3 regions of the Bacillus sp. SORGH_AS_0510 genome follow, and region 1 is predicted to be linked to each of the others. Evidence: a T-box and tRNA genes for the amino acid it is inferred to sense, from the RefSeq annotation. Region 1 holds a T-box; the other regions hold tRNA genes.
What was found. A T-box is a leader RNA that pairs with one kind of tRNA and senses whether it is charged. The one in region 1 lies ahead of pheS (phenylalanine--tRNA ligase subunit alpha), so its partner is inferred to be a tRNA-Phe.
Positions count from the first base shown of each region.

Region 2: it has a tRNA-Phe gene. The T-box ahead of pheS (phenylalanine--tRNA ligase subunit alpha) is inferred to sense a tRNA for this amino acid. The anticodon was not compared.
Region 3: it has a tRNA-Phe gene. The T-box ahead of pheS (phenylalanine--tRNA ligase subunit alpha) is inferred to sense a tRNA for this amino acid. The anticodon was not compared.

Region 1 is NZ_JAUTAU010000001.1:1,658,698-1,669,013, reverse strand. Features, by position in the region: gene pheT (phenylalanine--tRNA ligase subunit beta) at 141-2,555, opposite strand; gene pheS (phenylalanine--tRNA ligase subunit alpha) at 2,567-3,604, opposite strand; T-box leader at 3,675-3,927, opposite strand; gene QE429_RS08430 (TrmH family RNA methyltransferase) at 3,986-4,747, opposite strand; gene sspI (small acid-soluble spore protein SspI) at 4,871-5,077, shown strand; gene QE429_RS08420 (M42 family metallopeptidase) at 5,247-6,332, opposite strand; gene QE429_RS08415 (dUTP diphosphatase) at 6,408-6,899, opposite strand; gene QE429_RS08410 (DUF1294 domain-containing protein) at 6,905-7,174, opposite strand; gene rplT (50S ribosomal protein L20) at 7,234-7,590, opposite strand; gene rpmI (50S ribosomal protein L35) at 7,628-7,828, opposite strand; gene infC (translation initiation factor IF-3) at 7,845-8,363, opposite strand; ribosomal protein L20 leader region at 8,488-8,620, opposite strand; gene thrS (threonine--tRNA ligase) at 8,793-10,316, opposite strand, start outside.
Region 2 is NZ_JAUTAU010000001.1:4,068,179-4,078,494, reverse strand. Features, by position in the region: gene QE429_RS20825 (YgzB family protein) at 1-86, opposite strand, end outside; gene QE429_RS20820 (nucleotidyltransferase-like protein) at 236-1,111, shown strand; rRNA gene QE429_RS20815 (16S ribosomal RNA) at 1,382-2,919, shown strand; rRNA gene QE429_RS20810 (23S ribosomal RNA) at 3,271-6,206, shown strand; rRNA gene rrf (5S ribosomal RNA) at 6,338-6,454, shown strand; tRNA gene QE429_RS20800 (tRNA-Asn) at 6,468-6,542, shown strand; tRNA gene QE429_RS20795 (tRNA-Ser) at 6,551-6,642, shown strand; tRNA gene QE429_RS20790 (tRNA-Glu) at 6,661-6,735, shown strand; tRNA gene QE429_RS20785 (tRNA-Val) at 6,740-6,815, shown strand; tRNA gene QE429_RS20780 (tRNA-Met) at 6,968-7,041, shown strand; tRNA gene QE429_RS20775 (tRNA-Asp) at 7,045-7,121, shown strand; tRNA gene QE429_RS20770 (tRNA-Phe) at 7,128-7,203, shown strand; tRNA gene QE429_RS20765 (tRNA-Tyr) at 7,231-7,315, shown strand; tRNA gene QE429_RS20760 (tRNA-Trp) at 7,321-7,394, shown strand; tRNA gene QE429_RS20755 (tRNA-His) at 7,406-7,481, shown strand; tRNA gene QE429_RS20750 (tRNA-Gln) at 7,507-7,581, shown strand; tRNA gene QE429_RS20745 (tRNA-Gly) at 7,586-7,660, shown strand; tRNA gene QE429_RS20740 (tRNA-Cys) at 7,669-7,742, shown strand; tRNA gene QE429_RS20735 (tRNA-Leu) at 7,781-7,866, shown strand; tRNA gene QE429_RS20730 (tRNA-Leu) at 7,891-7,971, shown strand; tRNA gene QE429_RS20725 (tRNA-Gly) at 8,323-8,396, shown strand; gene QE429_RS20720 (B3/B4 domain-containing protein) at 8,686-9,351, opposite strand; gene queG (tRNA epoxyqueuosine(34) reductase QueG) at 9,459-10,316, shown strand, end outside.
Region 3 is NZ_JAUTAU010000001.1:1,483,669-1,493,984, reverse strand. Features, by position in the region: gene QE429_RS07605 (GlgC family sugar phosphate nucleotidyltransferase) at 1-187, opposite strand, end outside; gene QE429_RS07600 (glucose-1-phosphate adenylyltransferase) at 257-1,402, opposite strand; gene glgB (1,4-alpha-glucan branching protein GlgB) at 1,350-3,293, opposite strand; tRNA gene QE429_RS07590 (tRNA-Glu) at 4,147-4,218, opposite strand; tRNA gene QE429_RS07585 (tRNA-Ser) at 4,227-4,317, opposite strand; tRNA gene QE429_RS07580 (tRNA-Asn) at 4,322-4,396, opposite strand; tRNA gene QE429_RS07575 (tRNA-Ile) at 4,405-4,481, opposite strand; tRNA gene QE429_RS07570 (tRNA-Gly) at 4,488-4,561, opposite strand; tRNA gene QE429_RS07565 (tRNA-His) at 4,570-4,645, opposite strand; tRNA gene QE429_RS07560 (tRNA-Phe) at 4,673-4,748, opposite strand; tRNA gene QE429_RS07555 (tRNA-Asp) at 4,755-4,831, opposite strand; tRNA gene QE429_RS07550 (tRNA-Met) at 4,835-4,908, opposite strand; tRNA gene QE429_RS07545 (tRNA-Ser) at 4,940-5,032, opposite strand; tRNA gene QE429_RS07540 (tRNA-Ile) at 5,051-5,127, opposite strand; tRNA gene QE429_RS07535 (tRNA-Met) at 5,285-5,361, opposite strand; tRNA gene QE429_RS07530 (tRNA-Ala) at 5,380-5,455, opposite strand; tRNA gene QE429_RS07525 (tRNA-Pro) at 5,471-5,547, opposite strand; tRNA gene QE429_RS07520 (tRNA-Arg) at 5,554-5,630, opposite strand; tRNA gene QE429_RS07515 (tRNA-Leu) at 5,644-5,732, opposite strand; tRNA gene QE429_RS07510 (tRNA-Gly) at 5,742-5,813, opposite strand; tRNA gene QE429_RS07505 (tRNA-Leu) at 5,828-5,912, opposite strand; tRNA gene QE429_RS07500 (tRNA-Lys) at 5,927-6,002, opposite strand; tRNA gene QE429_RS07495 (tRNA-Thr) at 6,105-6,180, opposite strand; tRNA gene QE429_RS07490 (tRNA-Val) at 6,203-6,278, opposite strand; rRNA gene rrf (5S ribosomal RNA) at 6,287-6,403, opposite strand; rRNA gene QE429_RS07480 (23S ribosomal RNA) at 6,535-9,470, opposite strand; rRNA gene QE429_RS07475 (16S ribosomal RNA) at 9,821-10,316, opposite strand, start outside.

The DNA.
Region 1 (10,316 bases):
ATAGCAATTTATCAGCGAATTTTACGATTTATCAGCGAATATCAAAATATATCAGCGAATCGTAATTTTCCCGTAATTTTTCCCAGTAAAAAAACCAGCCCGAAGTAATTCCCTCGAGCTGGCCCCTCTTTAATGACCAATTATCCGCGTAAAACCGCGCCTGCTTTTTCTTCTAATGCTTCTAGAACGCTGCTGTGAACCTTTGTTACTTCTTCATCGGTTAAAGTACGTTCTGGATCTGCATATTTTAATGAGAACGCGATGGACTTCTTGCCTTCTTCCATTTTGTCGCCCTCGTATAAATCAAACACGTGAACCTCTTTCAACAACGGCGCACCTGCTGTTAAAATAATTTCCTTCAAGGTGCCTGACACCGTTTCACTGTTTACCACTAGGGCAATGTCTCTTGTGATAGATGGGAAGCGTGGAATGGCATCGTATTGTAATACCGGTGCTTCTGCTTCAAGGATTGCTTGTAAAGATAGCTCAAATACGTACGTATCTTTTAAGTCAAGCTCTTTTTGAACGCTTGGGTGTACTTGGCCGACGAAACCGATTTTCTCTCCATTTATGAGAACTTCTGCTGTACGTCCAGGGTGCATTCCTTCTGCCTGCGCTTGAACATATTGAACTTTTTCAGATAGACCAAGCTTCGCAAACATGCCTTCTAAAATACCTTTTACAACGAAGAAGTCTACTGCCTTCTTCTCACCCTGCCAAGAATGGCTGTGCCAAAGACCAGTTACAGCACCTGCTACATGCTCTTTCTCAGTCGGAAGCGTATCTTCGCCATTTGCTAAGAATACAGCACCCGTTTCATACACGGCTAAGCTATCGTTCTGACGAGCGCTATTGTATTTTACCACTTCTAACAACTGTGGCATGATGCTTAAACGAAGGATACTGCGTTCCTCACTCATTGGCATTGCTAAACGGATTGTATCACGCTTTTCAAGAGCAAATTGTGCAGCTTTTTCCTCACTAGTTAAGGAATAAGTTACAGCTTGATATAGTCCTGCTCCTTCAAGATATTGACGAACCACACGGCGTTTCTTTTGGTAGTCAGATAATTTTCCAGGAGTCGTAGAACCGATTGGTAATGTCTTTGGAATGTTATCATAGCCATATAGACGAGCAACTTCTTCCAATAAATCTTCTTCAATTTTGATATCACCACGGCGTGTTGGCGCCGTAACGGTAATCGTATCCTGCTCCACACTTACTGAAAACTGAAGACGGTCAAAGATATCCCTTACATCGCTCATTTGGAGTTCTGTGCCAAGGACACGATTGATTTTTTCAAGAGTAACAGATACCACTGCTGGTTCTACTGTCAGTGTATCCACCTCCGATGCTCCTTCTAACACTTCTCCGCCAGCATACTTTGCCATTAAATAAGCAGCACGTTCGCCTGCAGCGCGGACACGGTTTGGATCTACACCCTTCTCAAAGCGAGCGCTCGCTTCGCTTCGTAAGCCATGATCCTTTGATGCTTTTCTAACGGTTCCCCCGTTAAAATAAGCAGCCTCTAATAAAACTGTTGTTGTATCTGAAGTTACCTCAGAATTGGCACCACCCATGACACCGGCAAGTGCAACAGGCTCGGTACCATTCGTAATCACCAGGTGATCGGATGTTAATGTACGTTCTACATCATCAAGCGTGATAAACTTTTCGCCATCGTTTGCACGGCGAACAAGAATTTCCTTTGAACCTAACCGATCATAATCGAATGCATGTAATGGCTGACCATATTCTAATAAAATGTAGTTGGTAATATCCACAACATTGTTATGCGGACGAATTCCCGCAGACATTAAACGTGTTTGCATCCAAAGTGGGGATGGACCGATTTTCACATTTTTAATGAGTTTTGCCACATAAAGCGGGTTATCCTCTTTCGCTTCAACCACTACGTTCACATAATCCGATGCTTTTTCACTTGTTGGCTCTAAGGTTGTTTCTGGAAGCTTTACTTCTCTGCCAAGAATCGCTGCCACTTCATACGCAACCCCAAGCATGCTTAAGCAATCTGCACGGTTTGGCGTTAAGCTAAGCTCTAGTACTTCATCATCACGGTTAAGCAATTCAAGAGCATCTACGCCAACCTCTGCGTCCGCTGGAAAAACAAAGATTCCTTCAGAGTATTCTTTTGGAACAACTTTTCCTTCCATGCCAAGCTCAGTAAGAGAGCAAATCATGCCGTTTGATTCTTCGCCGCGAAGCTTCGCGCGTTTAATTTTAAAATTACCTGGTAGAACGGCTCCGACTGTTGCCACTGCTACTTTTTGTCCCTGTGCTACGTTCGGTGCACCACAGATAATTTGTACCGGTTGTTCTTGTCCCACATCAACAAGGCATTTGCTTAATTTATCGGCATTTGGATGCTGTTCACGTTCTAGAACATGACCAACCACCACTCCTTTAATGCCTTCGTTAAGAGTTTCTACTCCTTCAACTTCAATACCGCTCTTTGTAATTTTTTCAGCTAGCTCTTCTGCTGTTACACCAGTTAAATCAATATAATCCTGAAGCCATTTATATGAAACGAACATGTCGTAACCTCCTATTCATGTTTTGAAAATTGTTTTAAGAAACGTACATCATTGGTATAGAAATGTCTAATATCATCCACACCGTATTTCAGCATTGCGATTCGTTCTGGTCCCATACCGAAAGCAAATCCAGTATATTTCTTAGAATCGTAGCCAGCCATCTCAAGGACATTTGGATGAACCATTCCTGCTCCAAGAATTTCAATCCAGCCTGTTTGTTTACATACGCTACAGCCGTGGCCACCGCAAATTTTACAAGAGATGTCCATTTCAACAGACGGTTCTGTGAATGGGAAGAAGCTAGGGCGCAGACGAATTTCACGGTCTTCACCGAACATTTTCTTCGCGAATACCTCTAATGTTCCTTTAAGGTCACTCATGCGGATGTTTTCTCCGACAACAAGGCCTTCGATTTGCATGAATTGATGGGAGTGTGTCGCGTCATCATTATCGCGGCGGTATACTTTACCAGGGCAGATAATTTTAATTGGGCCTTTCCCTTGATGTTTTTCCATTGTACGGGCCTGCACTGGTGATGTATGGGTACGAAGAAGAATCTCTTCCGTGATGTAGAAGGAATCCTGCATATCACGAGCAGGGTGCCCTTTCGGTAAATTAAGTGCTTCAAAGTTATAGTAATCTTGCTCTACTTCTGGACCTTCTGCTACTTGGTAGCCCATTCCAATGAATAAATCTTCAATTTCTTCAATGATTCTTGTTAATGGATGGTGGTTTCCAACCTTTACAGGGCGGCCTGGAAGGGTAACATCAATGCTTTCAGACGCTAATTTTTCTAGAACGGCTGCCTCTTCTAGCCCCTTTTGTTTTGCTTCGATTTTTACCGCAATGGCTTCGCGTACTTCATTAGCAAGAGCCCCCATAACTGGTCGCTCTTCTGCTGAGAGTTTTCCCATTCCGCGTAGCACTTCTGTAATTGGACCTTTTTTGCCTAAATATGCAACACGAATGTCATTTAATTCTTTTAAGCTTGTGGACTGTTCCACTTTTTGAATAGCCTCTTCCTGCAATTCCTTTAAACGTTCTTGCATGTCTATTCCTCCTTAAAAATAGTTATTATGTTTGTGGTCAGCCAAAACAAACAAAAAAACCCCATCCCTGGAAAGGGACGAGGTTTGTTATTCGCGGTACCACCCTTGTAAACACGGTATGTAAAAAACACATGTGTTCGCTTCATTCGGATAACGGCTTAGGCCGGTGCATCTTTACACAAAAAACGAAAACGCTCTTTGTGGTCCCGATGCCAACTCAGGAGGTGAACTTCTCTTACCTTTTCCATAAAAGTGTTTTCAGTCACGACACTTTCTCCCTAAATGGTCCCTGATAAGGTACTTTTCTCCGTCATCGTCTTTACTATTCAATATTGCATTATTATATAATAATTTTCCGTTGAAGGTCAAACTAGATTTCGCCTATTTTTTCAAATAATAAAGAAGAACGCCTGTGGCTACGGCTACGTTTAACGATTCGCTTTTTCCGAAGATCGGGATAAAGAGATTCTTTGTTGTGGCAGATAGCAAATCTTTACCCACACCACTCCCTTCGTTACCCACGATTAGGCCGAAGGATTCTCCACCTGAAATCTCTGTGTAGACCGCTGCTCCTTCAAGAGCTGTTCCGTAAACAGGTATATTCTTTTCTTGTAGCTTATCCACCCATTCGTGGAGTTCTGCTCGTAAAATCGGAAGGTGAAAATGACTTCCCTGGGCAGCTCTTAACACCTTGGAGTTATAAATATCCACGCTACCACGTCCAACAATGACCGCGTCGATGCCTGCTGCATCGGCTGTGCGAATCATTGTGCCGAGATTACCTGGATCCTGGACTGCGTCAATCATCAAGAACGTTTGACCTTCTTCGGTCTGAGCCTCCATTCTCTTACTTGGCATCCGGCATACAGCGTAAATTCCTTGCGGTGCTTCTGTTTCTGTTAACAGATCAGAGATTTCCTCTGTTACAAGTGTGACTGGAGTAGAATTAACATCCCACCGCGGCGGTAAGCCTACTTTCTCAGAAACAATGATTTCTAATACCTGTTCTCCTTGTTTTAATGCTTCTTCTACTAAATGGAATCCTTCCACGATAAATGATTCGGTTTTATCCCGCTCTTTTTTCGTTAAAAGTTTTTTCCATTGTTTTACCTTAGGATTATTTACAGATTCAATATGTTTCAAAACGGGTTCTCCTTTTTAAAAGCTCGTATGATTTTCTCATTATATCCTAATAACCATACATAATAAAACCAAATAGTAGAAATGATATAAAAGAATGAATGTAATAAAAAGGAGTGTGTGATTATGAACTTAAATTTGCGTAATGCGATTATTCACAATGTTTCTGGTAATACGCAGGATCAATTAGAAGATACAATTGTAGATGCGATTCAAAACGGAGAGGAAAAAATGCTCCCAGGTCTTGGCGTTTTATTCGAAATCATTTGGAAGAATTCTTCTGAAGAAGAAAAGAAAGAAATGCTTACCACCCTTGAAAGCGGGTTAAAGTAATAATTTTTTATGTTAGAGCTGTCAATCTGATGGATTGACAGCTTTTTATTGTGAGTTTGCTCTTCTATCGGCGAATTCCGGGTTCCTATCGGCGAATCCACAGAACTCTCCCCGCCACTAAGAAAAAATCCCCGGAGAATCTAAAACCTCGCCGGGGATTTCTACCTTCTTATTCAAATGTAATCTTATCAACTGTTTCACGGTCTAAGCGCTTGATCACTTCAACAATTAACTTAACCGCATTTTCATAATCATCACGATGAAGCATCGCTGCATGGGAATGGATGTAACGAGTGGCAATCGTAATCGCCAAAGCTGGAACACCATTATGAGTTAAATGAATGGAACCAGCATCTGTTCCTCCACCAGGAATCGACTCATATTGGAACGGAATATTTAGCTCCTCAGCTGTATCTGTCACAAAATCACGCAATCCTTTATGCGCCACTAATGAAGCATCATAAATGACAACTTGCGGGCCTTTGCCCATTTTGCTCATCGCTTCTTTTTCAGTAATTCCAGGCGTATCCCCTGCAATACCTACATCAACAGCAAAACCGATATCCGGTTGGATTTTAGCAGCAGCTGTCTTCGCCCCGCGCAAGCCGACCTCTTCTTGCACCGCACCTACACCATAAACCACGTTAGGGTGGTCAGTTCCTTGCAGCTGACGCAACACATCAATGGCAATGGCACAACCAATACGGTTATCCCAAGCCTTTGCTAAAAGCATCTTTTCATTGTTCATCACTGTAAACTCAAAGTAAGGAACAATCATATCTCCAGGACGTATACCCCACTCCTGTGCTTCATCACTGCTTGAAGCACCGATATCAATGAACATATCTTTAATTTCAACTGGTTTTTTACGCGCTTCCGGTGATAATACATGTGGTGGCTTTGAACCGATAATACCTGTCACATCACCTTTTCTCGTAACAATTGTTACACGCTGTGCAAGCATAACCTGTCCCCACCAGCCGCCAACTGGTTGAAAGCGCAAGAACCCTTTGTCATCAATTTTTGTCACCATGAAGCCGACTTCATCTAAGTGGCCGGCAACCATTATTTTTGGACCGCCTTCTTTTCCCACCTTCTTAGCAATTAAGCTGCCAAGACCATCTGTGGTTACTTCATCAGCAAGTGGAGTTATGTATTTCTTCATTACTTCGCGCACTTCACGCTCATTGCCGGGAATCCCTTTGGCATCTGTTAGGTCTTTTAACATCGTTAATGTTTCATCGAGTTTAACCATTTATTTAGCCCCCCTAATTATGTATATCCGACCTTTATTATACCTGTAAAAGCGCAAAACTTACAAATTTTCTGGCTAATAGTTATTTTGTTGTCTTTGATAATTTACTTCGTTTTTACGAAAATATGCCTCTTCGATTTCTTCCTTAGTAAAACCAAGCAAAGCCGCCAGCTGCATATACGATTCAAACACGTTAATGTACCCATCTAATTCCTTGTTCTTTTGGAACAAGCTGATTGTTTCATACACAGCAAGGAATTGTTCCGTCACAGTGGAAGTAGAGTTAATTCCCTCCAACTCAATAGGCACCTTATTAAAACCGCATTCAATCCCCAGTGATAAAATAAAATGGATTCCGTCTACAAACTCTTCAAGAATAACATCTTTTTCTGAGGATGGCTTAACACTCCAAAACTTAAAACAACGTGTTTCGTTTGCCAATTCCCCAATTTCCACTAGCAATGCAAGGGCCTTTCTTTCAAATAAATTTTCCTTTTGCAATTCATGCTTTTCTTCTATATGAGAGTCTAAAGCCTTTTGCATGTGAAATAATTTTTCTAGATTCATCCAAATCACCACCAAACCTTTATAAAGAGAATCAGTTCAATTACTGCTAAGAAAGGAAAGCCGATTTTAAATGCTGCATGTTTTGTTTTATGACGGTATAGCTGCATACCAATAGTTGACCCAACAGCTCCACCGAAGAGAGCTACCAGCCAAAGTGTTCTCTCTGAAATTCGGTACTCATGCTTCCTCGCACGCTTTTTATCTTCTCCCATTATAAAAAGTCCTATTAAGTTCATGATTACATAGACTACAAGTAAAACCATTCTGCCATTCATTCTGACTCCCCCTTACAGAAAAAGCCATCCTCAAAAGAGAATGGCTTTATATCTTTTAATTATTTTTGTTGTTGCTTAGCTAGGTTTGCTAATTCAGCAAATGCGTTAGCATCGCTAACTGCTAATTCAGCAAGCATCTTGCGGTTTACTTCGATACCAGCAAGCTTTAAGCCGTGCATTAAACGGCTGTAAGAAAGACCGTTCATACGAGCTGCTGCGTTGATACGAGTAATCCAAAGTTTGCGGAAGTCGCGCTTCTTTTGACGACGATCGCGGAAAGCATACATTAATGATTTCATAACCTGTTGGTTAGCAACTTTATATAATGTATGTTTTGAACCGAAATAACCTTTTGCTAATTTAAGAACTCTTTTACGACGTTTGCGAGTAACTGTACCGCCTTTTACACGTGGCATGTAATTTCCCTCCTAGAATAAATCGATCTGTCCGAGATTATTTTACGTAAGTTAATAATTGACGAATGCGTTTGAAATCGCCTTTAGAAACAAGAGTTCCTTTGCGAAGTTTACGCTTAGCTTTTGTAGATTTGTTCGCGAATAAGTGGCTTGTATAAGCATGGTCACGCTTAAGTTGACCAGAACCAGTCTTTTTGAAACGCTTTGCAGCGCCGCGGTGAGTTTTCATTTTTGGCATTGGAATATCCTCCTTATTACTTATCAGCTTTAGGTGCTAAAACCAGGAACATGCTTCGGCCATCCATTTTTGGATGTGACTCAATAGTCGCTACTTCCTTGCATGCTTCAGAGAAACGGTCTAATACACGTTGACCAATTTCTTTATGTGTAATTGCTCTACCCTTGAAACGGATGGAAGCTTTTACTTTGTCGCCTTTTTCCAAAAACTTAATAGCATTACGAAGCTTTGTATTAAAGTCATGCTCATCTATCGTTGGGCTTAGACGAACTTCTTTAGTAGTAATAATCTTTTGATTCTTACGAGCTTCTTTTTCTTTCTTTTGATTCTCGAATTTGAATTTGCCATAGTCCATAATCCGGGCTACCGGAGGCTTTGCATTTGGTGCTACAAGTACCAAATCAAGATTTACTCGTCCGGCAATTTCCAACGCTTCGTTTTTGGATTTGATCCCTAACTGTTCGCCATTTTGATCAATTAAGCGAACTTCGCGAGCTCGGATGCCCTCATTTAACAACATGTCTTTGCTAATAATTAGCCACCTCCAAGGTTTATTACGAATACAACGTCTGGGTATAAGAATGATTCACCTTACAAATGACACCCTCGTTGGAATCGACAGGTATTAAAACTTTTTATACGTGCTATTTCTTAAGTACACAAACAAAAAAGTGCGGATGCATACACCCACACTTTACGAAACATAAGTAAATAAACAAAAAGTTCACGTAAAACCTGCCAACTGCCCATATGCGTCAATCAGGTGAGAAGCGGGTGCTTCTTCTTTTCCCAAAACAATATTCAATTTAACCTTGATTACTATAACATAAACAAAGACGTATTGTCAAACAAACTATTTACTCATGACAACGAAATTTATTGTAGCAAGAAATCAAAAATTATTCAATAGATTTTTTCTAAATAAACAAAGAAAGAGAGGAGTCACCCACTCTTTCTTTGTTTATTAACCTTTTTGCACTTCTGCTTTAATTGCAGCTAAGAAGTCTGCAAAAGGCTTTGTTTCGGAATTTTGTTCACCATATTTACGAACGTTAACAGCATTATTTTCCACTTCTTTGTCGCCGACAACAAGCATATATGGAATTTTTTGCATTTGCGCTTCACGGATTTTATAGCCAATTTTTTCATCACGGCCATCTAATTCTACACGGAAGCCTTCATTTTGAAGCTGTTCCTGAACTTGTTTTGCATAATCAAAGTGTGCTCCCGGAGAAACAGGAATAACTTGAACTTGGACTGGTGCTAACCAAGTTGGGAATGCTCCTTTATACTCTTCAATTAAGAAGGCAACAAAACGTTCCATTGTTGAAACAACTCCGCGGTGGATAACAACCGGACGATGTTGCTTACCATCTTCACCTACGTATGTTAAATCAAATCGCTCTGGAAGTAAGAAGTCCAGTTGAACAGTGGAAAGTGTTTCATCTTTACCTAGGGCTGTTTTCACCTGAACATCAAGCTTTGGACCATAGAATGCAGCTTCTCCTTCTGCCTCAAAATAATCCAAACCAAGATCATCCATTGCTTCCTTGAGCATGCTTTGTGCTTTTTCCCACATGGCGTCATCGTTAAAATACTTTTCAGTATCTTGTGGATCGCGGTAAGAAAGGCGGAACGAATAGTCGGTAATATTGAAATCCTTATATACATTAAGGACTAAGTTCACCACACGCTTAAATTCATCTTTGATTTGATCCGGACGAACGAAAATGTGTGCATCATTTAATGTCATTCCACGAACACGCTGCAGTCCAGCTAAGGCACCAGACATTTCATATCTGTGCATTAATCCAAGCTCTGCGATACGAATTGGCAGTTCACGATAGCTATGGATTGTATTCTTATACACCATCATATGGTGCGGACAGTTCATTGGACGTAAAACTAACTGTTCGTTCTCCATCTCCATAACCGGGAACATATCTTCATGATAGTGATCCCAGTGACCAGAAGTTTTGTATAGGTCAACACTACCCATAACCGGTGTATACACATGGTCATAGCCAAGTCGTTGTTCTTTATCGACAATATAACGTTCAATTACACGGCGGATAGTAGCACCTTTTGGAAGCCATAATGGTAAACCTTGACCAACCAATTGATTAGTTGTAAATAAGCTTAACTCTTTACCAATTTTACGATGATCACGCTCTTTCGCTTCTTCAAGTAGGCGAAGGTGTTCAGCCAAGTCCTCTTTCTTAAAGAACGCTGTTCCATACACACGCTGCAACATCTTATTATTGCTGTCACCACGCCAGTAGGCACCCGCAATGCTTAAGAGCTTGAATTCTTTAATTTTTCCAGTCGAAGGAACATGAACTCCACGGCAAAGGTCAAAGAAATCACCTTGTTCGTAAATTGTCACTGTTTCTTCATCAGGGATTGCTTCAATTAGTTCAAGCTTGTAAGGGTCTCCTGCTTCTTTAAATAATTGAACAGCGTCAGCACGGCTTACTTCCTTGCGAAC
Region 2 (10,316 bases), 2.4 Mb from region 1:
CCACCATACATAACAATAAAGCCAATAAAAATCAATGAAAGTGCAAAGGTACGAATTTTATTTATTTTACTCGAATATTTTGCCATGTTACTCCCTCCTAGAGAAACTATATCATATTTATCTATGGAGAAAAAAGGTTACATAGAAGAATGTCGAAGTTTGTCTTTGATGAAAGAAGGAAATCTGTTTTTACTGTCGAACCTATATATACCCGAAAAAATTGGAGGAATGATGAATGGAAGACATCCTTCGGCCTATTTATCAAGAGAGGGCGAGCCAGTCAAATACCCTTGGAGTTTTGTTAATTGAAAAAAAACAAAAATTAAGTCATATTACTGATTCCTTTGATGTTATTTTACTAGTTATTGTCAAAGAGGCGGAAAGGCAAGTATTTATTAAACATTACACCTATGATAATAAAAAAGCAGCCATGCATATAATTGCTGAAGATCAGTTGAAAGAATGGATCCTACTTGGTACAAATCGTAAAATTTTCGAATGGCTCCATGAGGCAAAAATTCTTTTTGATCGAAATGAATATGTAGCTAATTTAAAGACAGAATTACGTGAATTTCCATTTAACGGACGAAAAGTCAAGATGGGTTTAGAGTTTGCTAAGTTAATCCGTCGGTATGTAGATGGAAAAGCCCTATTTGAAAGCAAACAGTTTTTGGATGCTTATAATCATGTGGTTCACTCCCTACACCATCTAGCGAGATTAGCTGTAATAGAAAATGGCCTTCATCCAGAGTTGACTGTTTGGCACCAAGTGAAACAGATTGAACCGGAAATATACAAGTTGTATGAAGAACTTGTAAATAGTGAAGAAACACTAGAGAAACGACTGGAACTATTATTTTTGGCGAGTGAATTTATGATTCATTCCAGAACATCAATCTGTAGTGTTCATTTATTAGAGGTGCTTAGCAGTAAGGAACATTGGTTATTTAATGAAATCATGAATGAAAAAGAATTAATACCATACTCTGTAGATTTAGCGGTCTTAATAGAGTATCTGATTGAAAAACATTTGATAGATATTGTTAATGTTGAAACAAAGGGGCATGGTGTTTTTCATCGTTGTTACAAGGCGGCAAAAAAATTATCGTAAAAAAACAATAAACCCTATTGACCTTTTGTTTATTCCTTGGTATATTAATAACCGTCGCTGCGGAACAAATATTTAAAGCTTTCGCGGGTGACGGTTTTTCTTAAAAAAGAGGTTGACATCGTTAATAACTTTATGATAAATTAATAAAGTCGCTTACGAGTGATACTGAAATTGTTCTTTGAAAACTAAACAAACAAAAACGTCAACAAACAATAATATTTAACTTCTTAATTGAAGTTAGCCAACGTAACTATTCAGAGCTAATCAACTTTCTTGGAGAGTTTGATCCTGGCTCAGGACGAACGCTGGCGGCGTGCCTAATACATGCAAGTCGAGCGGACCACTTCGGTGGTTAGCGGCGGACGGGTGAGTAACACGTGGGCAACCTGCCTGTAAGACTGGGATAACACCGGGAAACCGGTGCTAATACCGGATAATCCTTTTCCTCACATGAGGGAAAGCTGAAAGTCGGTTTCGGCTGACACTTACAGATGGGCCCGCGGCGCATTAGCTAGTTGGTGAGGTAACGGCTCACCAAGGCGACGATGCGTAGCCGACCTGAGAGGGTGATCGGCCACACTGGGACTGAGACACGGCCCAGACTCCTACGGGAGGCAGCAGTAGGGAATCTTCCACAATGGACGAAAGTCTGATGGAGCAACGCCGCGTGAGCGATGAAGGCCTTCGGGTCGTAAAGCTCTGTTGTTAGGGAAGAACAAGTACCGGAGTAACTGCCGGTACCTTGACGGTACCTAACCAGAAAGCCACGGCTAACTACGTGCCAGCAGCCGCGGTAATACGTAGGTGGCAAGCGTTGTCCGGAATTATTGGGCGTAAAGCGCGCGCAGGCGGTCCTTTAAGTCTGATGTGAAAGCCCACGGCTCAACCGTGGAGGGTCATTGGAAACTGGGGGACTTGAGTGCAGAAGAGGAAAGCGGAATTCCACGTGTAGCGGTGAAATGCGTAGAGATGTGGAGGAACACCAGTGGCGAAGGCGGCTTTCTGGTCTGTAACTGACGCTGAGGCGCGAAAGCGTGGGGAGCAAACAGGATTAGATACCCTGGTAGTCCACGCCGTAAACGATGAGTGCTAAGTGTTAGGGGGTTTCCGCCCCTTAGTGCTGCAGCTAACGCATTAAGCACTCCGCCTGGGGAGTACGGCCGCAAGGCTGAAACTCAAAGGAATTGACGGGGGCCCGCACAAGCGGTGGAGCATGTGGTTTAATTCGAAGCAACGCGAAGAACCTTACCAGGTCTTGACATCCTCTGACACTCCTAGAGATAGGACTTTCCCCTTCGGGGGACAGAGTGACAGGTGGTGCATGGTTGTCGTCAGCTCGTGTCGTGAGATGTTGGGTTAAGTCCCGCAACGAGCGCAACCCTTGATCTTAGTTGCCAGCATTCAGTTGGGCACTCTAAGGTGACTGCCGGTGACAAACCGGAGGAAGGTGGGGATGACGTCAAATCATCATGCCCCTTATGACCTGGGCTACACACGTGCTACAATGGATGGTACAAAGGGCTGCAAGACCGCGAGGTTTAGCCAATCCCATAAAACCATTCTCAGTTCGGATTGTAGGCTGCAACTCGCCTACATGAAGCCGGAATCGCTAGTAATCGCGGATCAGCATGCCGCGGTGAATACGTTCCCGGGCCTTGTACACACCGCCCGTCACACCACGAGAGTTTGTAACACCCGAAGTCGGTGGGGTAACCGTAAGGAGCCAGCCGCCTAAGGTGGGACAGATGATTGGGGTGAAGTCGTAACAAGGTAGCCGTATCGGAAGGTGCGGCTGGATCACCTCCTTTCTAAGGATATAAGCTGGACCTATGAGCCAGACAAAACATGTTTGTTTGATTGTTTTCTGTTTGTTTAGTTTTGAGAGTGCAATTTCTCTCTGCCTAGTTGGTCTTTTACAACTAGATTTAAACGTTCTTAATAATTGCTTTGCTCCTGCGCTATAGCATATTCGAAGAGGTAACTCTTCAGCTCGTCGCAAGGCAGCATGATGTAAAGCTCTGAAGTTTAATCACGTTGTGATTGAAATCAGTAGCCTCGTTCTTTGAAAACTAGATAATCGTAAAGAAGAAAGTCAAGAGACATCGAGTAATCGCCATTTTAGTTTTCTCTCTATTATATATAGAGTAATAAACCTTTTAGGTTAAGTTAGAAAGGGCGCACGGTGAATGCCTTGGCACTAGGAGCCGATGAAGGACGGGACTAACACCGATATGCTTTGGGGAGCTGTAAGTAAGCTTTGATCCAGAGATTTCCGAATGGGGAAACCCACTGTTCGTAATGGAACAGTATCTTTACCTGAATACATAGGGTATTGAAGGCATACCCGGGGAACTGAAACATCTAAGTACCCGGAGGAAGAGAAAGCAAACGCGATTCCCTGAGTAGCGGCGAGCGAAACGGGACATAGCCCAAACCAAGAGGCTTGCCTCTTGGGGTTGTAGGACACTCTACATGGAGTTACAAAGGAACGGGGTAGATGAAGCGGCCTGGAAAGGCCCGTCAGAGAAGGTGAAAACCCTGTAGTCGAAACTTCGTTCCCTCCTGAGTGGATCCTGAGTACGGCCGGACACGTGAAATCCGGTCGGAAGCAGGGAGGACCATCTCCCAAGGCTAAATACTCCCTAGTGACCGATAGTGAACCAGTACCGTGAGGGAAAGGTGAAAAGCACCCCGGAAGGGGAGTGAAATAGTTCCTGAAACCGTGTGCCTACAAGTAGTTAGAGCCCGTTAATGGGTGATAGCGTGCCTTTTGTAGAATGAACCGGCGAGTTACGATCCCATGCAAGGTTAAGTTGAAGAGACGGAGCCGCAGCGAAAGCGAGTCTGAATAGGGCGAATGAGTATGTGGTCGTAGACCCGAAACCAGGTGATCTACCCATGTCCAGGGTGAAGTCCAGGTAACACTGGATGGAGGCCCGAACCCACGCACGTTGAAAAGTGCGGGGATGAGGTGTGGGTAGCGGAGAAATTCCAATCGAACTTGGAGATAGCTGGTTCTCTCCGAAATAGCTTTAGGGCTAGCCTCACGTTGTTAGAGTCTTGGAGGTAGAGCACTGTTTGGACTAGGGGCCCTCATCGGGTTACCGAATTCAGACAAACTCCGAATGCCAAAGACTTATCCGTGGGAGTCAGACTGCGAGTGATAAGATCCGTAGTCAAAAGGGAAACAGCCCAGACCACCAGCTAAGGTCCCAAAGTTTACGTTAAGTGGAAAAGGATGTGGAGTTGCTTAGACAACCAGGATGTTGGCTTAGAAGCAGCCACCATTTAAAGAGTGCGTAATAGCTCACTGGTCGAGTGACTCTGCGCCGAAAATGTACCGGGGCTAAACGTAACACCGAAGCTGTGGATTGACATCGTAGATGTCAGTGGTAGGAGAGCGTTCTAAGGGCGTTGAAGCTAGACCGTAAGGACTGGTGGAGCGCTTAGAAGTGAGAATGCCGGTATGAGTAGCGAAAGATGAGTGAGAATCTCATCCACCGTATGCCTAAGGTTTCCTGAGGAAGGCTCGTCCGCTCAGGGTTAGTCGGGACCTAAGCCGAGGCCGAAAGGCGTAGGCGATGGACAACAGGTTGATATTCCTGTACCACCTCTTTATCGTTTGAGTGATGGGGGGACGCAGGAGGATAGGGTAAGCGCGCTGTTGGATATGCGCGTCTAAGCAGTTAGGCTGGAAAGTAGGAAAATCCGCTTTCCGTAAAGGCTGAGCTGTGATAGCGAGGGAAATTTAGTACCGAAGTTCCTGATTCCACACTGCCAAGAAAAGCCTCTAGCGAGATAAAAGGTGCCCGTACCGCAAACCGACACAGGTAGGCGAGGAGAGAATCCTAAGGTGAGCGAGAGAACTCTCGTTAAGGAACTCGGCAAAATGACCCCGTAACTTCGGGAGAAGGGGTGCTTTTTGAGGTGAATAGCCTCGAAGAGCCGCAGTGAATAGGCCCAGGCGACTGTTTAGCAAAAACACAGGTCTCTGCGAAGCCGCAAGGCGAAGTATAGGGGCTGACGCCTGCCCGGTGCTGGAAGGTTAAGAGGAGGGGTTAGCGCAAGCGAAGCTCTGAATCGAAGCCCCAGTAAACGGCGGCCGTAACTATAACGGTCCTAAGGTAGCGAAATTCCTTGTCGGGTAAGTTCCGACCCGCACGAAAGGCGTAACGATCTGGGCACTGTCTCAACGAGAGACTCGGTGAAATTATAGTACCTGTGAAGATGCAGGTTACCCGCGACAGGACGGAAAGACCCCGTGGAGCTTTACTGTAGCCTGATATTGAATTTTGGTACAGCTTGTACAGGATAGGTAGGAGCCGTAGAAGCCGGAGCGCTAGCTTCGGTGGAGGCGTCGGTGGGATACTACCCTGGCTGTATTGAAATTCTAACCCGCACCCCTTATCGGGGTGGGAGACAGTGTCAGGTGGGCAGTTTGACTGGGGCGGTCGCCTCCTAAAGAGTAACGGAGGCGCCCAAAGGTTCCCTCAGAATGGTTGGAAATCATTCGTAGAGTGTAAAGGCACAAGGGAGCTTGACTGCGAGACCTACAAGTCGAGCAGGGACGAAAGTCGGGCTTAGTGATCCGGTGGTTCCGCATGGAAGGGCCATCGCTCAACGGATAAAAGCTACCCCGGGGATAACAGGCTTATCTCCCCCAAGAGTCCACATCGACGGGGAGGTTTGGCACCTCGATGTCGGCTCATCGCATCCTGGGGCTGTAGTCGGTCCCAAGGGTTGGGCTGTTCGCCCATTAAAGCGGTACGCGAGCTGGGTTCAGAACGTCGTGAGACAGTTCGGTCCCTATCCGTCGTGGGCGTAGGAAATTTGAGAGGAGCTGTCCTTAGTACGAGAGGACCGGGATGGACGCACCGCTGGTGTACCAGTTGTCTTGCCAAAGGCATCGCTGGGTAGCTATGTGCGGACGGGATAAGTGCTGAAAGCATCTAAGCATGAAGCCCCCCTCAAGATGAGATTTCCCATAGCGTCAAGCTAGTAAGAACCCTGAAAGATGATCAGGTTGATAGGTCAGAGGTGGAAGCATGGTAACATGTGGAGCTGACTGATACTAATCGTTCGAGGACTTAACCAAGTTTTTAGCGAACTCACATGTTTATTGAATTTTCTTCTTCATTATCTAGTTTTGAGGGAATGAATTTTTTTAAAAAATTCTCTTGCAAAATATGAAAAAGACATTATAATAAAATAGTGTCGAATAAATGGTCTGGTAATTATGGCGAGAAGGTCACACCCGTTCCCATACCGAACACGGAAGTTAAGCTTCTCAGCGCCGATGGTAGTTGGGACGAAAGTCCCTGTGAGAGTAGGACGTTGCCAGGCTGTTTTAAAATATTCCGCAGTAGCTCAGTGGTAGAGCTATCGGCTGTTAACCGATCGGTCGTAGGTTCGAGTCCTACCTGCGGAGCCATTTCTTTTGGAGAGCTGTCCGAGTGGCCGAAGGAGCACGATTGGAAATCGTGTAGGCGGGTAACCCTGTCTCAAGGGTTCAAATCCCTTGCTCTCCGCCATTAAATTTATTGCGATATGGCCCCTTGGTCAAGCGGTTAAGACACCGCCCTTTCACGGCGGTAACACGGGTTCGAATCCCGTAGGGGTCACCATTATGGAGGATTAGCTCAGCTGGGAGAGCATCTGCCTTACAAGCAGAGGGTCGGCGGTTCGATCCCGTCATCCTCCACCATCAATATTATTGTCGCGGGGTGGAGCAACGAGCGTTGCATCCGTGAATAATCTGCGAGTTGTATCAATCGAGTTACTACTTGAATATACTAACTGAGATTGATACAGTCCATACAAACTATGGGCATTAACATTAGTAATATTTTTTACCGTCGCGGGGTGGAGCAGTCTGGTAGCTCGTCGGGCTCATAACCCGAAGGTCGCAGGTTCAAATCCTGTCCCCGCAATATGGTCTGGTAGTTCAGTTGGTTAGAATGCCTGCCTGTCACGCAGGAGGTCGCGGGTTCGAGTCCCGTCCAGACCGCCATATGTTGGCTCAGTAGCTCAGTCGGTAGAGCAAAGGACTGAAAATCCTTGTGTCGGCGGTTCGATTCCGTCCTGAGCCACCATTAATTTTTATGAAACATTTTATATGTGGAGGGGTAGCGAAGTGGCTAAACGCGGCGGACTGTAAATCCGCTCCCTCCGGGTTCGGCGGTTCGAATCCGTCCCCCTCCACCATATATAGGGGTATAGTTTAAAGGTAGAACGAAGGTCTCCAAAACCTTTGGTGTGGGTTCGATTCCTACTACCCCTGCCAATAATATTGTGGCGATTGTGGCGAAGTGGTTAACGCACCTGATTGTGGTTCAGGCATTCGTGGGTTCGATTCCCATCAGTCGCCCCATAATATTTTTTAATTAATTGAGCATTGGGCTATAGCCAAGCGGTAAGGCATCGCACTTTGACTGCGACATGCGTTGGTTCAAATCCAGCTAGCCCAGCCATTTTGCGGAAGTAGTTCAGTGGTAGAACACCACCTTGCCAAGGTGGGGGTCGCGGGTTCGAATCCCGTCTTCCGCTCCATAATTTACGGCGGCATAGCCAAGTGGTAAGGCAGAGGTCTGCAAAACCTTTACCACCGGTTCGAATCCGGTTGCCGCCTCCATAAAAATTTATACAGTGCATAATCTACTTTTTATATACGCCGGGGTGGCGGAACTGGCAGACGCACAGGACTTAAAATCCTGCGGTAGGTGACTACCGTACCGGTTCGATTCCGGTCCTCGGCACTGATTTACAAAATATTTTAATATGCCGGTGTGGCGGAATTGGCAGACGCGCACGACTCAAAATCGTGTTCCTCTGGAGTGTCGGTTCGACCCCGACCACCGGTATCAATGCAAAACACTTCCTATTTGATTATAGGAAGTGTTTTTTGTGTAAAAGGAATTTAATTAAATGTGTACGTACCCGAGATAGGTAAAAATAAGCGAGTACGGTAACGTAGAAGGGATCTACGTGTCCCAAATAGGTAAATGAAAGCGAGACGGTAACGTAGAAGCAGCCAATGTTACCAGTAGAGGTAAGAGTAAGCGATATTGGTCACCATTCTATGTTGTTACCTGAAAACATCCGAAGTTTTTTAGGGGCCATTCGACATAATTCGCAAAAACCACTTGACGATTAATAAAAAAGTGTGTAACATTGTAAGGGTCAAATCGTTCAAAAAGTTGTCAAAAAATTATGCGGGTGTAGTTTAATGGTAAAACCTCAGCCTTCCAAGCTGATGTCGTGAGTTCGATTCTCATCACCCGCTCCATACATATTAACTAACGCAGTGTATCGTTACCTAGAGAACGATGCATTGCGTTTTTTCTTTATATATAGGCTTTGTAAACTTGTCTGTTGATTTGCACTCCAGGCACGAGCGGTTCGTGGGCGTTTCGGCGAGCCTCCTCGGCGCTTGCGCCTGCGGGGTCTCCCCTGACCCGCACTCCCACAGGCTTCTTCGTGCCTTCCGCTCCAATCAACAGGGTATAAAAGTCAACTATGTCCTTTAACACATTCTTTAACACAGCCTATATATATATAATTATGCCTGTATGGCATCATTTAAGGATATGATAGGATGCTTCTCCACCATGTACTTGTGTAAACATGTTCATGAGCGACTCAGTTAGCCTTTCTGCATTTTGAATGTCAGTAGAAGGTCTTAAATAGATCAGTTGTAGGGCTTCTTTAGTATCAAAAGTCACTGGTGTACGATCTGAGTCTACAAAAGGACTTCCGAAAGCACCTTCTTCATCAGATGAGACAATAAGGTTATGTAAGGAATTTAAACGTCCATTTAAGCCCATATACTCCTCACCAACACCCCCAAAGCGAATAGTAACGGGGCCATTCAAACATTTCTGGTCATAGATTCCAATAGGCACTTGATATTGTAGGGAGAAAAAATTATTAATATCAATGGCACTTTGTACGGACGAGAGGTAGTTCTGTTTCTGTATTCTCCTATATAAGGCTTCTACAGATGGACGATACCGGTTAGGATCCTTATCATTCTGTTTAAAAATAGAGCGCCATTCCTGTAATCCAGGCAACTCTGTCACAGGTTTATTTTCTAAATCAAAATAAATAGACTCCTGGAATAGCTGGAGTCTCCCCCTTAGCATTTGGGGTGAATCACTGACAATTATGTTATTATATTCAATTACACCCAGTTTAAAGTCAGGTATTCGTTCTATTATTTCTTGTGAGAGTTGAATTTCCAACCATTCCACCTCCAAAATTCATTTAAATTAGTTTATCATATATAGATGTGCAACCAAAAATTAAAACAATTAATATAAACAACTTTAGGGAAAGGAGGAATTAAACTATGGACGTCAAACAACTAAAGAAAGAACTTGTTGCCTATAGTAAGGAAATTGGGATTGATAAGATCGGTTTTACAACTGCAGATGTGTTCGGTGAATTGAAAAATCGATTAATTAGACAAAAAGAACTTGGGTTTCAATCGGGTTTTGAAGAGCCAGACATAGATAAACGGGTGACCCCATCTCTATTAATGGAGGAGCCGCGTTCCATTATAGCCATTGCTCTTGCCTATCCATCCAAGATGAACGAGCGTGTTGAAGGCAGAAAAGGTGAACGAAGAGGCTTTTTCAGCAGGGCATCTTGGGGCCTTGATTACCATCATATTCTACGAGACAGGCTAAAGAAGCTTGAAGAATTTATTTTGACAAAAGTTCCAGAAGCAAGGTTAAAATCAATGGTAGATACGGGAGAACTTTCTGATCGGGCCGTTGCAGAACGGGCAGGAATTGGCTGGAGTGGGAAGAACTGTTCTATTATTACACCAGAATATGGGTCATATGTTTATTTAGGTGAAATGATTACAAGTATCCCCTTTGAACCCGATGAACCAATAGAAGACCTTTGCGGCACTTGTACAAAATGTTTAGAGGCATGTCCAACAGGTGCATTAGTCCAAGGAGGACAAATTAATGCACAACACTGTATCTCCTTTTTAACACAAACCAAAGAGCTTATTCCGGATGAATTTAGGGACAAGATTGGAAACCGCATTTATGGCTGTGATTCCTGCCAAACTGCTTGTCCAGTAAATAAAGGGTTAAACTTTCATTTTCACGAAGAAATGGAGGCCAATCCAGAGGTGGCCAAGCCTTTGCTAAAGCCGATCTTAAAGTTAAGCAATAGGGAGTTTAAAAAGCAG
Region 3 (10,316 bases), 180 kb from region 1:
GGTACTGCATCTTTGGAAAAATAGCCACACTTCGAATCCCTGAATTCACCATATTCGATAAAACAAAATCAATAATGCGGTATCTACCCGCGAAAGGCAACGCAGCCAGTGAACGGTGAGTTAATAAATCTTCTAAATCCTCATGGTAAGTAGTGGCATCAATGACGCCTAAAAGCTTTCTTTTCACTCCGAACCCCTCCAGTATATAAAATGAAAAACTCTTGTATTTGGGGCCTTTCTAGCCCTCAAATGTGATTTAAAAAGCAGGATATAGTCCGCTTAACATTTCTTGAGTTACTAAAACAATCTCATCATCATAAGAGCGGATGACTGTTCCATCTGGTACTTGAACATCACACGGTACAATTGCCTTTTCAATTAGGCAATTTTCACCAATGGTAGCATCCGGCATAATGACGGACTCTTTAATAATCGATCCATTCCCTACGGTCACACCTTGAAATAATACTGATTTATCAATTTCTCCATCAATGGTACATCCCTCGTTTATCAATGATTCTTTTACAATTGCATTCGGAGAGATATATTGCGGAGGTTGGTTCGGATTTACGGAATAAATTCTCCAGTCATGATCAAACAAATCTAACTCACAGTCTTCACCTAACAGGTCCATGTTTGCTTCCCAAAGGCTTTGTACAGTACCGACATCCTTCCAATAGCCTTTAAATGGATAGGCAAACAATTTTTTATTTTCCTCTAAGAGCATTGGAATTACATCTTTACCAAAGTCATGACTTGAACCTGCTTTTCGGTCATCCATTTCTAAAAATTCCTTTAGTACATTCCAACTGAAAATATAAATGCCCATGGAGGCTAAATTATTTTTTGGATTCGCAGGCTTTTCCTCAAACTCTACGATTCTCATATCCTCATTTGTATTCATTATGCCGAATCGGCTTGCTTCCACCCATGGTACCTCAATTAAGGAAATGGTTACGTCTGCTCTTTTTTGAATATGATAATCAAGCATACCTTCGTAATTCATTTTGTAAATGTGGTCTCCAGAGAGGATTAATACATACTCAGGCTGATATTGCTTCAAATAATTTAAATTCTGATAAATAGCACTTGCTGTACCTGTATACCACTTGACTTCTGAAGACTCGCTATATGGCGGTAAAACCGTTACACCACCATCCTTACGATCAAGGTCCCAAGCACTGCCAATTCCAATATAAGAATTAAGCAATAATGGCTGATATTGTGTAAGTACTCCGACTGTATCTATCCCAGAATTGGCACAATTGCTAAGTGTAAAATCGATAATTCGATATTTACCCCCAAACGGTACAGCTGGCTTTGCTAAATCCTTTGTAAGGGAATTAAGTCTACTTCCTTTCCCTCCTGCTAATAGCATGGCTACGCACTTTTTCTTTGCCATTTCCTTTCCTCTCCTTTCGTTTTTTAACCGGTCTAATTATTTGAAAACCATAAGCGGGAATTTTGATGTCAATAGAATACGCTTGACCATGGAATGGCTCATCTAATGCAACAATCGTCTTTTTATTAACTACTCCATTTCCACCGTATTCTGTTTGGTCACTAGTAAAAATTTCTCGATACTCCCCGAGTTGAGGAACTCCGATTTTATAAATTGGGTAACTAACTCCTGTAAAGTTACAAATAATGATTAAATGTTCCTCTTCCTTCTTCCCTCTTCTGATAAAAGAGAAAATCGATTGGTGGCTGTTATTTACATCAATCCATTGAAAACCATCCTGTAAATGGTCTATCTCATATAAGGCTTTAGAACGCTTATATAGCTTTGTTAAATACTTGACATAGTCATTTAAGTAACGATGCATCTCATAGTCCATTAAGTGCCAATCAAGCTGCTCTTTATCCTTCCACTCCGCGAACTGTCCCAATTCAAATCCCATGAAAAGAAGCTTTTTCCCAGGATGTGCAAACATATAGCCAAGTAATAGCCTTAATTGAGCAAATTTTTCCCAATATTCGCCTGGCATCTTATCTAAAAGGGACTTCTTTCCATGGACAACCTCATCATGCGAAAAGGGGAGCATAAAGTTTTCTGAAAATGCATATAAAAGTGAAAAAGTAACTTTTGAATGGACCTGCTGCCGTGCAAACGGAGGGGTTTCCATATATTCAAGCATGTCGTTCATCCAGCCCATATTCCATTTATAGTCAAAGCCAAGACCTCCATAATGAACAGGAGTCGTAACTTGTGGGAAATCAGTTGAATCTTCTCCAATCATCAAAAAATGTGGATCATATTCGTGGATTTCCTGATTTAATTTTTTCAAGAAATTTATTCCATATGGATTTTCGCACTTCTCGTTGGATATATTTGGCCAGTAAATGATATTTGCCACCGCATCCATTCGGAATCCGTCGATATGGAATGCATCCATCCAAAAACGAGCATTTGAGATAAGGAAGCTTTGTACTTCACCTTTTCCAAGGTCAAAGTTTGCTGTCCCCCATACAGGGTTTTCTCTGTCCCTTTCATGCGTATAGGAATAAATATGTGTACCATCAAAGCGGTAGAGTCCGTGTGCATCCTTGCAAAAGTGCCCTGGAACCCAATCCAGAATGACACCTATACCGTTTTGGTGACATTGATCTACAAAATAACGAAAATCATCTGTGTTTCCATACCTTGAAGTAACAGAAAAATAACCTGTACCCTGGTAACCCCACGATGCGTCGAGCGGATGCTCAACAAGTGGCAACAGCTCTATATGTGTAAATCCATGTTCAATTACATACGGTATAAGTTCTGTAGCCAATTCTTTATAGGTTAAGAAGTCTTCTTTGGCTTTCTTCTTCCACGAACCCAAATGAACTTCATAAATGATGGCAGGTTCGGATAGGAAGTTCTTTTTACCTCTTTGGTTCATCCAATGACTATCTTGCCACTTATAGTTATCTAGTGAATAAACAACAGAAGCAGTCATTGGTCTTATTTCAGAATAAAACGCGAATGGATCTGACTTAAGGAGTGTCTCACCAGTTTGTGAGAAAATTTCATACTTATAAATACTTCCTGTTAAGTCTTGATTCAAAATTAGAATCCAAACGCCTTCGTTGTTCACTCTTTCTAATTCATACCCTTCACCATTCCAGTTGTTAAAATCACCTACAAGTCTTATTTGATGGGCATTAGGTGCCCATACACAAAATCGTGTAAAAACGTGGTTGGAATTCCTGAAGATATGAGCGCCAAAAAGCTGATGACTTTGAAAGAAGTTTCCTTCATGAAATAAGTGCAGCTGGTAATCAGTAGGAAATAACGTGTTCACTGTCATGGCTAACCTCATCCCCATTGAAAATATGTATTTCAAAGACCAATTATAATTCCAAATAGATGATATGCCTCCAAAAACTTTTTTATCTTTTCTGACAATTACTGATTTAATGTTCTAGAAAGTTTCAATTATCATCAATATTCAACACAAAACGACAAATAATCCATCGTTATTCGACAGGAATCTTTAAAGTTTTTTTGAATTTTTTATTTAAAATACAATAAAAAAATTATTTGATTTATATCACATTAAAGGAGTGAAATTTCAAGAAATGCAGAGTTTTGTAAGCGTTATCAATATTTATTCGGGATGGAGATTTGCGGATTTGTTATTTTAAGATAATAATTTTATGTATTGTTTTGTGAATTGTTCTTAAAATTGAGTACAGGGTCTTTTTGGCTAGTGTATGAGGAAATAGTCACGGTAAATGGAGTGGTGAACTTTTTGCTAGACTCGTCACATGTAGGGCATCTACGTTACCCTATTAAGTCGAGAATGCAGCATTGGGTAACGGACATGTCGTCTATGTTACCCAAACAGGACCTGGATAACAATTTGGGTCATATAGAAGTGGTCTACGTGACTTGAATAGGGTTTTCACGCTGCAATGGGTAACGTAGAAGCAGGCTACGTTAACCAACTAGATTTTTTTTGTTCTGCTCGGTCACGTAGAGCACCTCCACGTTACCCAACTAGATTTTTTTTGTTCTGCTCGGTAACGTAGAGCACCTCTACGTTACCTAAATTACTCAGGAATAAATATAACTGAGTGTACTTAAACAATAATCATTTCCAATCTTCCTTTAAAAAGGAACAAAAAAAACTGATGATACTTTATCATCAGTTTTTTTTATGACCCCTACGGGATTCGAACCCGTGTTACCGCCGTGAAAGGGCGGTGTCTTAACCGCTTGACCAAGGGGCCAAAATCTATGGCAGAGAAGAAGGGATTCGAACCCTCGCGCCGGTTACCCGACCTACTCCCTTAGCAGGGGAGCCCCTTGAGCCACTTGGGTACTTCTCTATAATGGCTCCGCAGGTAGGACTCGAACCTACGACCGATCGGTTAACAGCCGATAGCTCTACCACTGAGCTACTGCGGAATAATATATGGTGGGCCTAAATGGACTCGAACCATCGACCTCACGCTTATCAGGCGTGCGCTCTAACCAGCTGAGCTATAGGCCCACATTTTGGAGCGGGTGATGGGAATCGAACCCACTACATCAGCTTGGAAGGCTGAGGTTTTACCAGTAAACTACACCCGCAAAATAAATGGGGCGACTGATGGGAATCGAACCCACGAATGCCTGAACCACAATCAGGTGCGTTAACCACTTCGCCACAATCGCCACAATAAAAACTATATTTAATTAAAATGGTGGCTCAGGACGGAATCGAACCGCCGACACAAGGATTTTCAGTCCTTTGCTCTACCGACTGAGCTACTGAGCCAACATATGGCGGTCCGGACGGGACTCGAACCCGCGACCTCCTGCGTGACAGGCAGGCATTCTAACCAACTGAACTACCGGACCATATTGCGGGGACAGGATTTGAACCTGCGACCTTCGGGTTATGAGCCCGACGAGCTACCAGACTGCTCCACCCCGCGACGGTAAAAACTATTTAATTCTGAAATAATATGGCGGAGGAAGAGGGATTCGAACCCCCGCGCGGTTTAACCCGCCTGTCGGTTTTCAAGACCGATCCCTTCAGCCGGACTTGGGTATTCCTCCATATTATATAAAAGATAATGGTGGACCTTGTAGGACTCGAACCTACGACCGGACGGTTATGAGCCGTCTGCTCTAACCAGCTGAGCTAAAGGTCCAAGTTGAAGTTCTATTACCATAATATTAAAACCGTCTGTCCCATCTCAGAAAGCATACTCAAGTAGCAGCTCGATGGTGACAACTCGTTGCATTTTCATTGGAGCCTTGCTCGTTGCTCTAACCAGCTGAGCTAAAGGTCCAAGTTCATTAAATATTTGGTAGCGGCGGAGGGGATCGAACCCCCGACCTTACGGGTATGAACCGTACGCTCTAGCCAGCTGAGCTACACCGCCAAATAGTTATTAAAATTATGGTGGAGCCTAGCGGGATCGAACCGCTGACCTCCTGCGTGCAAAGCAGGCGCTCTCCCAGCTGAGCTAAGGCCCCATAATTTATTAAAAATGGTCGGGAAGACAGGATTCGAACCTGCGACCCCTTGGTCCCAAACCAAGTGCTCTACCAAGCTGAGCTACTTCCCGTAATAATGGCGCGCCCGAAAGGAGTCGAACCCATAACCTTCTGATCCGTAGTCAGACGCTCTATCCAATTGAGCTACGGGCGCAATATTTTAAAAATGGTGCCGAGGACCGGAATCGAACCGGTACGGTAGTCACCTACCGCAGGATTTTAAGTCCTGTGCGTCTGCCAGTTCCGCCACCCCGGCAATTAAGAGAGCGGAAGACGGGATTCGAACCCGCGACCCCCACCTTGGCAAGGTGGTGTTCTACCACTGAACTACTTCCGCATATTAAGTTTAAATGGTGCGGGTGAAGGGAGTCGAACCCCCACGCCTTGCGGCGCCAGATCCTAAGTCTGGTGCGTCTGCCAATTCCGCCACACCCGCATATTCATTTAAAATGGTGAGCCATGAAGGACTCGAACCTTCGACCCTCTGATTAAAAGTCAGATGCTCTACCAACTGAGCTAATGGCTCATATAACTAAAGTGTACTAAAAAAGCAAATTGTTTTTTTGCTGAAAATCCCTTCAGGATTTCTCGCATGCTTCCGCTGATGTTAACCAAGAAGTAAGAAGCATGGTGCCGGCGAGAGGACTTGAACCCCCAACCTACTGATTACAAGTCAGTTGCTCTACCAATTGAGCTACACCGGCAATTAGTTTGAGAAAAAATATATGGTGGAGGATGACGGGATCGAACCGCCGACCCTCTGCTTGTAAGGCAGATGCTCTCCCAGCTGAGCTAATCCTCCGTATAACAGCCTGGCAATGTCCTACTCTCACAGGGACTTTCGTCCCAACTACCATCGGCGCTGAGAAGCTTAACTTCCGTGTTCGGTATGGGAACGGGTGTGACCTTCTCGCCATAATTACCAGACTATTAATGCGACACTATTTTATTATAATGTCTTTTTGATATTTTGCAAGAGGAATTTCAAAAAAATTTCATTCCCTCAAAACTAGATAATGTAGAAGAAAGTTCAATAAACATGTGAGTTCGCTAAAAACTTGGTTAAGTCCTCGAACGATTAGTATCAGTCAGCTCCACATGTTACCACGCTTCCACCTCTGACCTATCAACCTGATCATCTTTCAGGGTTCTTACTAGCTTGACGCTATGGGAAATCTCATCTTGAGGGGGGCTTCATGCTTAGATGCTTTCAGCACTTATCCCGTCTGCACATAGCTACCCAGCGATGCCTTTGGCAAGACAACTGGTACACCAGCGGTGCGTCCATCCCGGTCCTCTCGTACTAAGGACAGCTCCTCTCAAATTTCCTGCGCCCACGACGGATAGGGACCGAACTGTCTCACGACGTTCTGAACCCAGCTCGCGTACCGCTTTAATGGGCGAACAGCCCAACCCTTGGGACCGACTACAGCCCCAGGATGCGATGAGCCGACATCGAGGTGCCAAACCTCCCCGTCGATGTGGACTCTTGGGGGAGATAAGCCTGTTATCCCCGGGGTAGCTTTTATCCGTTGAGCGATGGCCCTTCCATGCGGAACCACCGGATCACTAAGCCCGACTTTCGTCCCTGCTCGACTTGTAGGTCTCGCAGTCAAGCTCCCTTGTGCCTTTACACTCTACGAATGATTTCCAACCATTCTGAGGGAACCTTTGGGCGCCTCCGTTACTCTTTAGGAGGCGACCGCCCCAGTCAAACTGCCCACCTGACACTGTCTCCCACCCCGATAAGGGGTGCGGGTTAGAATTTCAATACAGCCAGGGTAGTATCCCACCGACGCCTCCACCGAAGCTAGCGCTCCGGCTTCTACGGCTCCTACCTATCCTGTACAAGCTGTACCAAAATTCAATATCAGGCTACAGTAAAGCTCCACGGGGTCTTTCCGTCCTGTCGCGGGTAACCTGCATCTTCACAGGTACTATAATTTCACCGAGTCTCTCGTTGAGACAGTGCCCAGATCGTTACGCCTTTCGTGCGGGTCGGAACTTACCCGACAAGGAATTTCGCTACCTTAGGACCGTTATAGTTACGGCCGCCGTTTACTGGGGCTTCGATTCAGAGCTTCGCTTGCGCTAACCCCTCCTCTTAACCTTCCAGCACCGGGCAGGCGTCAGCCCCTATACTTCGCCTTGCGGCTTCGCAGAGACCTGTGTTTTTGCTAAACAGTCGCCTGGGCCTATTCACTGCGGCTCTTCGAGGCTATTCACCTCAAAAAGCACCCCTTCTCCCGAAGTTACGGGGTCATTTTGCCGAGTTCCTTAACGAGAGTTCTCTCGCTCACCTTAGGATTCTCTCCTCGCCTACCTGTGTCGGTTTGCGGTACGGGCACCTTTTATCTCGCTAGAGGCTTTTCTTGGCAGTGTGGAATCAGGAACTTCGGTACTAAATTTCCCTCGCTATCACAGCTCAGCCTTTACGGAAAGCGGATTTTCCTACTTTCCAGCCTAACTGCTTAGACGCGCATATCCAACAGCGCGCTTACCCTATCCTCCTGCGTCCCCCCATCACTCAAACGATAAAGAGGTGGTACAGGAATATCAACCTGTTGTCCATCGCCTACGCCTTTCGGCCTCGGCTTAGGTCCCGACTAACCCTGAGCGGACGAGCCTTCCTCAGGAAACCTTAGGCATACGGTGGATGAGATTCTCACTCATCTTTCGCTACTCATACCGGCATTCTCACTTCTAAGCGCTCCACCAGTCCTTACGGTCTAGCTTCAACGCCCTTAGAACGCTCTCCTACCACTGACATCTACGATGTCAATCCACAGCTTCGGTGTTACGTTTAGCCCCGGTACATTTTCGGCGCAGAGTCACTCGACCAGTGAGCTATTACGCACTCTTTAAATGGTGGCTGCTTCTAAGCCAACATCCTGGTTGTCTAAGCAACTCCACATCCTTTTCCACTTAACGTAAACTTTGGGACCTTAGCTGGTGGTCTGGGCTGTTTCCCTTTTGACTACGGATCTTATCACTCGCAGTCTGACTCCCACGGATAAGTCTTTGGCATTCGGAGTTTGTCTGAATTCGGTAACCCGATGAGGGCCCCTAGTCCAAACAGTGCTCTACCTCCAAGACTCTAACAACGTGAGGCTAGCCCTAAAGCTATTTCGGAGAGAACCAGCTATCTCCAAGTTCGATTGGAATTTCTCCGCTACCCACACCTCATCCCCGCACTTTTCAACGTGCGTGGGTTCGGGCCTCCATCCAGTGTTACCTGGACTTCACCCTGGACATGGGTAGATCACCTGGTTTCGGGTCTACGACCACATACTCATTCGCCCTATTCAGACTCGCTTTCGCTGCGGCTCCGTCTCTTCAACTTAACCTTGCATGGGATCGTAACTCGCCGGTTCATTCTACAAAAGGCACGCTATCACCCATTAACGGGCTCTAACTACTTGTAGGCACACGGTTTCAGGAACTATTTCACTCCCCTTCCGGGGTGCTTTTCACCTTTCCCTCACGGTACTGGTTCACTATCGGTCACTAGGGAGTATTTAGCCTTGGGAGATGGTCCTCCCTGCTTCCGACCGGATTTCACGTGTCCGGCCGTACTCAGGATCCACTCAGGAGGGAACGAAGTTTCGACTACAGGGTTTTTACCTTCTCTGACGGGCCTTTCCAGGCCGCTTCATCTACCCCGTTCCTTTGTAACTCCATGTAGAGTGTCCTACAACCCCAAGAGGCAAGCCTCTTGGTTTGGGCTATGTCCCGTTTCGCTCGCCGCTACTCAGGGAATCGCGTTTGCTTTCTCTTCCTCCGGGTACTTAGATGTTTCAGTTCCCCGGGTATGCCTTCAATACCCTATGTATTCAGGTAAAGATACTGTTCCATTACGAACAGTGGGTTCCCCCATTCGGAAATCTCTGGATCAAAGCTTACTTACAGCTCCCCAAAGCATATCGGTGTTAGTCCCGTCCTTCATCGGCTCCTAGTGCCAAGGCATTCACCGTGCGCCCTTTCTAACTTAACCTAAAAGGTTTATTACTCTATATATAATAGAGAGAAAACTAAAATGGCGATTACTCGATGTTTCTTGACTTTCTTCTTTACGATTATCTAGTTTTCAAAGAACGAGGCTACTGATTTCAATCACAACGTGATTAAACTTCAGAGCTTTACATCATGCTGCCTTGCGACGAGCTGAAGAGTTACCTCTTCGAATATGCTATGGCGCAGGAGCAAAGCAATTATTAAGACGTTTAAATCTAGTTGTAAAAGACCAACTAGTCAGAGAGAAATTGCACTCTCAAAACTAAACAAACAGAAAACAATCAAACAAACATGTTTTGTCTGGCTCATAGGTCCAGCTTATATCCTTAGAAAGGAGGTGATCCAGCCGCACCTTCCGATACGGCTACCTTGTTACGACTTCACCCCAATCATCTGTCCCACCTTAGGCGGCTGGCTCCTTACGGTTACCTCACCGACTTCGGGTGTTACAAACTCTCGTGGTGTGACGGGCGGTGTGTACAAGGCCCGGGAACGTATTCACCGCGGCATGCTGATCCGCGATTACTAGCGATTCCGGCTTCATGTAGGCGAGTTGCAGCCTACAATCCGAACTGAGAATGGTTTTATGGGATTGGCTAAACCTCGCGGTCTTGCAGCCCTTTGTACCATCCATTGTAGCACGTGTGTAGCCCAGGTCATAAGGGGCATGATGATTTGACGTCATCCCCACCTTCCTCCGGTTTGTCACCGGCAGTCACCTTAGAGTGCCCAACTGAATGCTGGCAACTAAGATCAAGGGTTGCGCTCGTTGCGGGACTTAACCCAACATCTCACGACACGAGCTGACGACAACCATGCACCACCT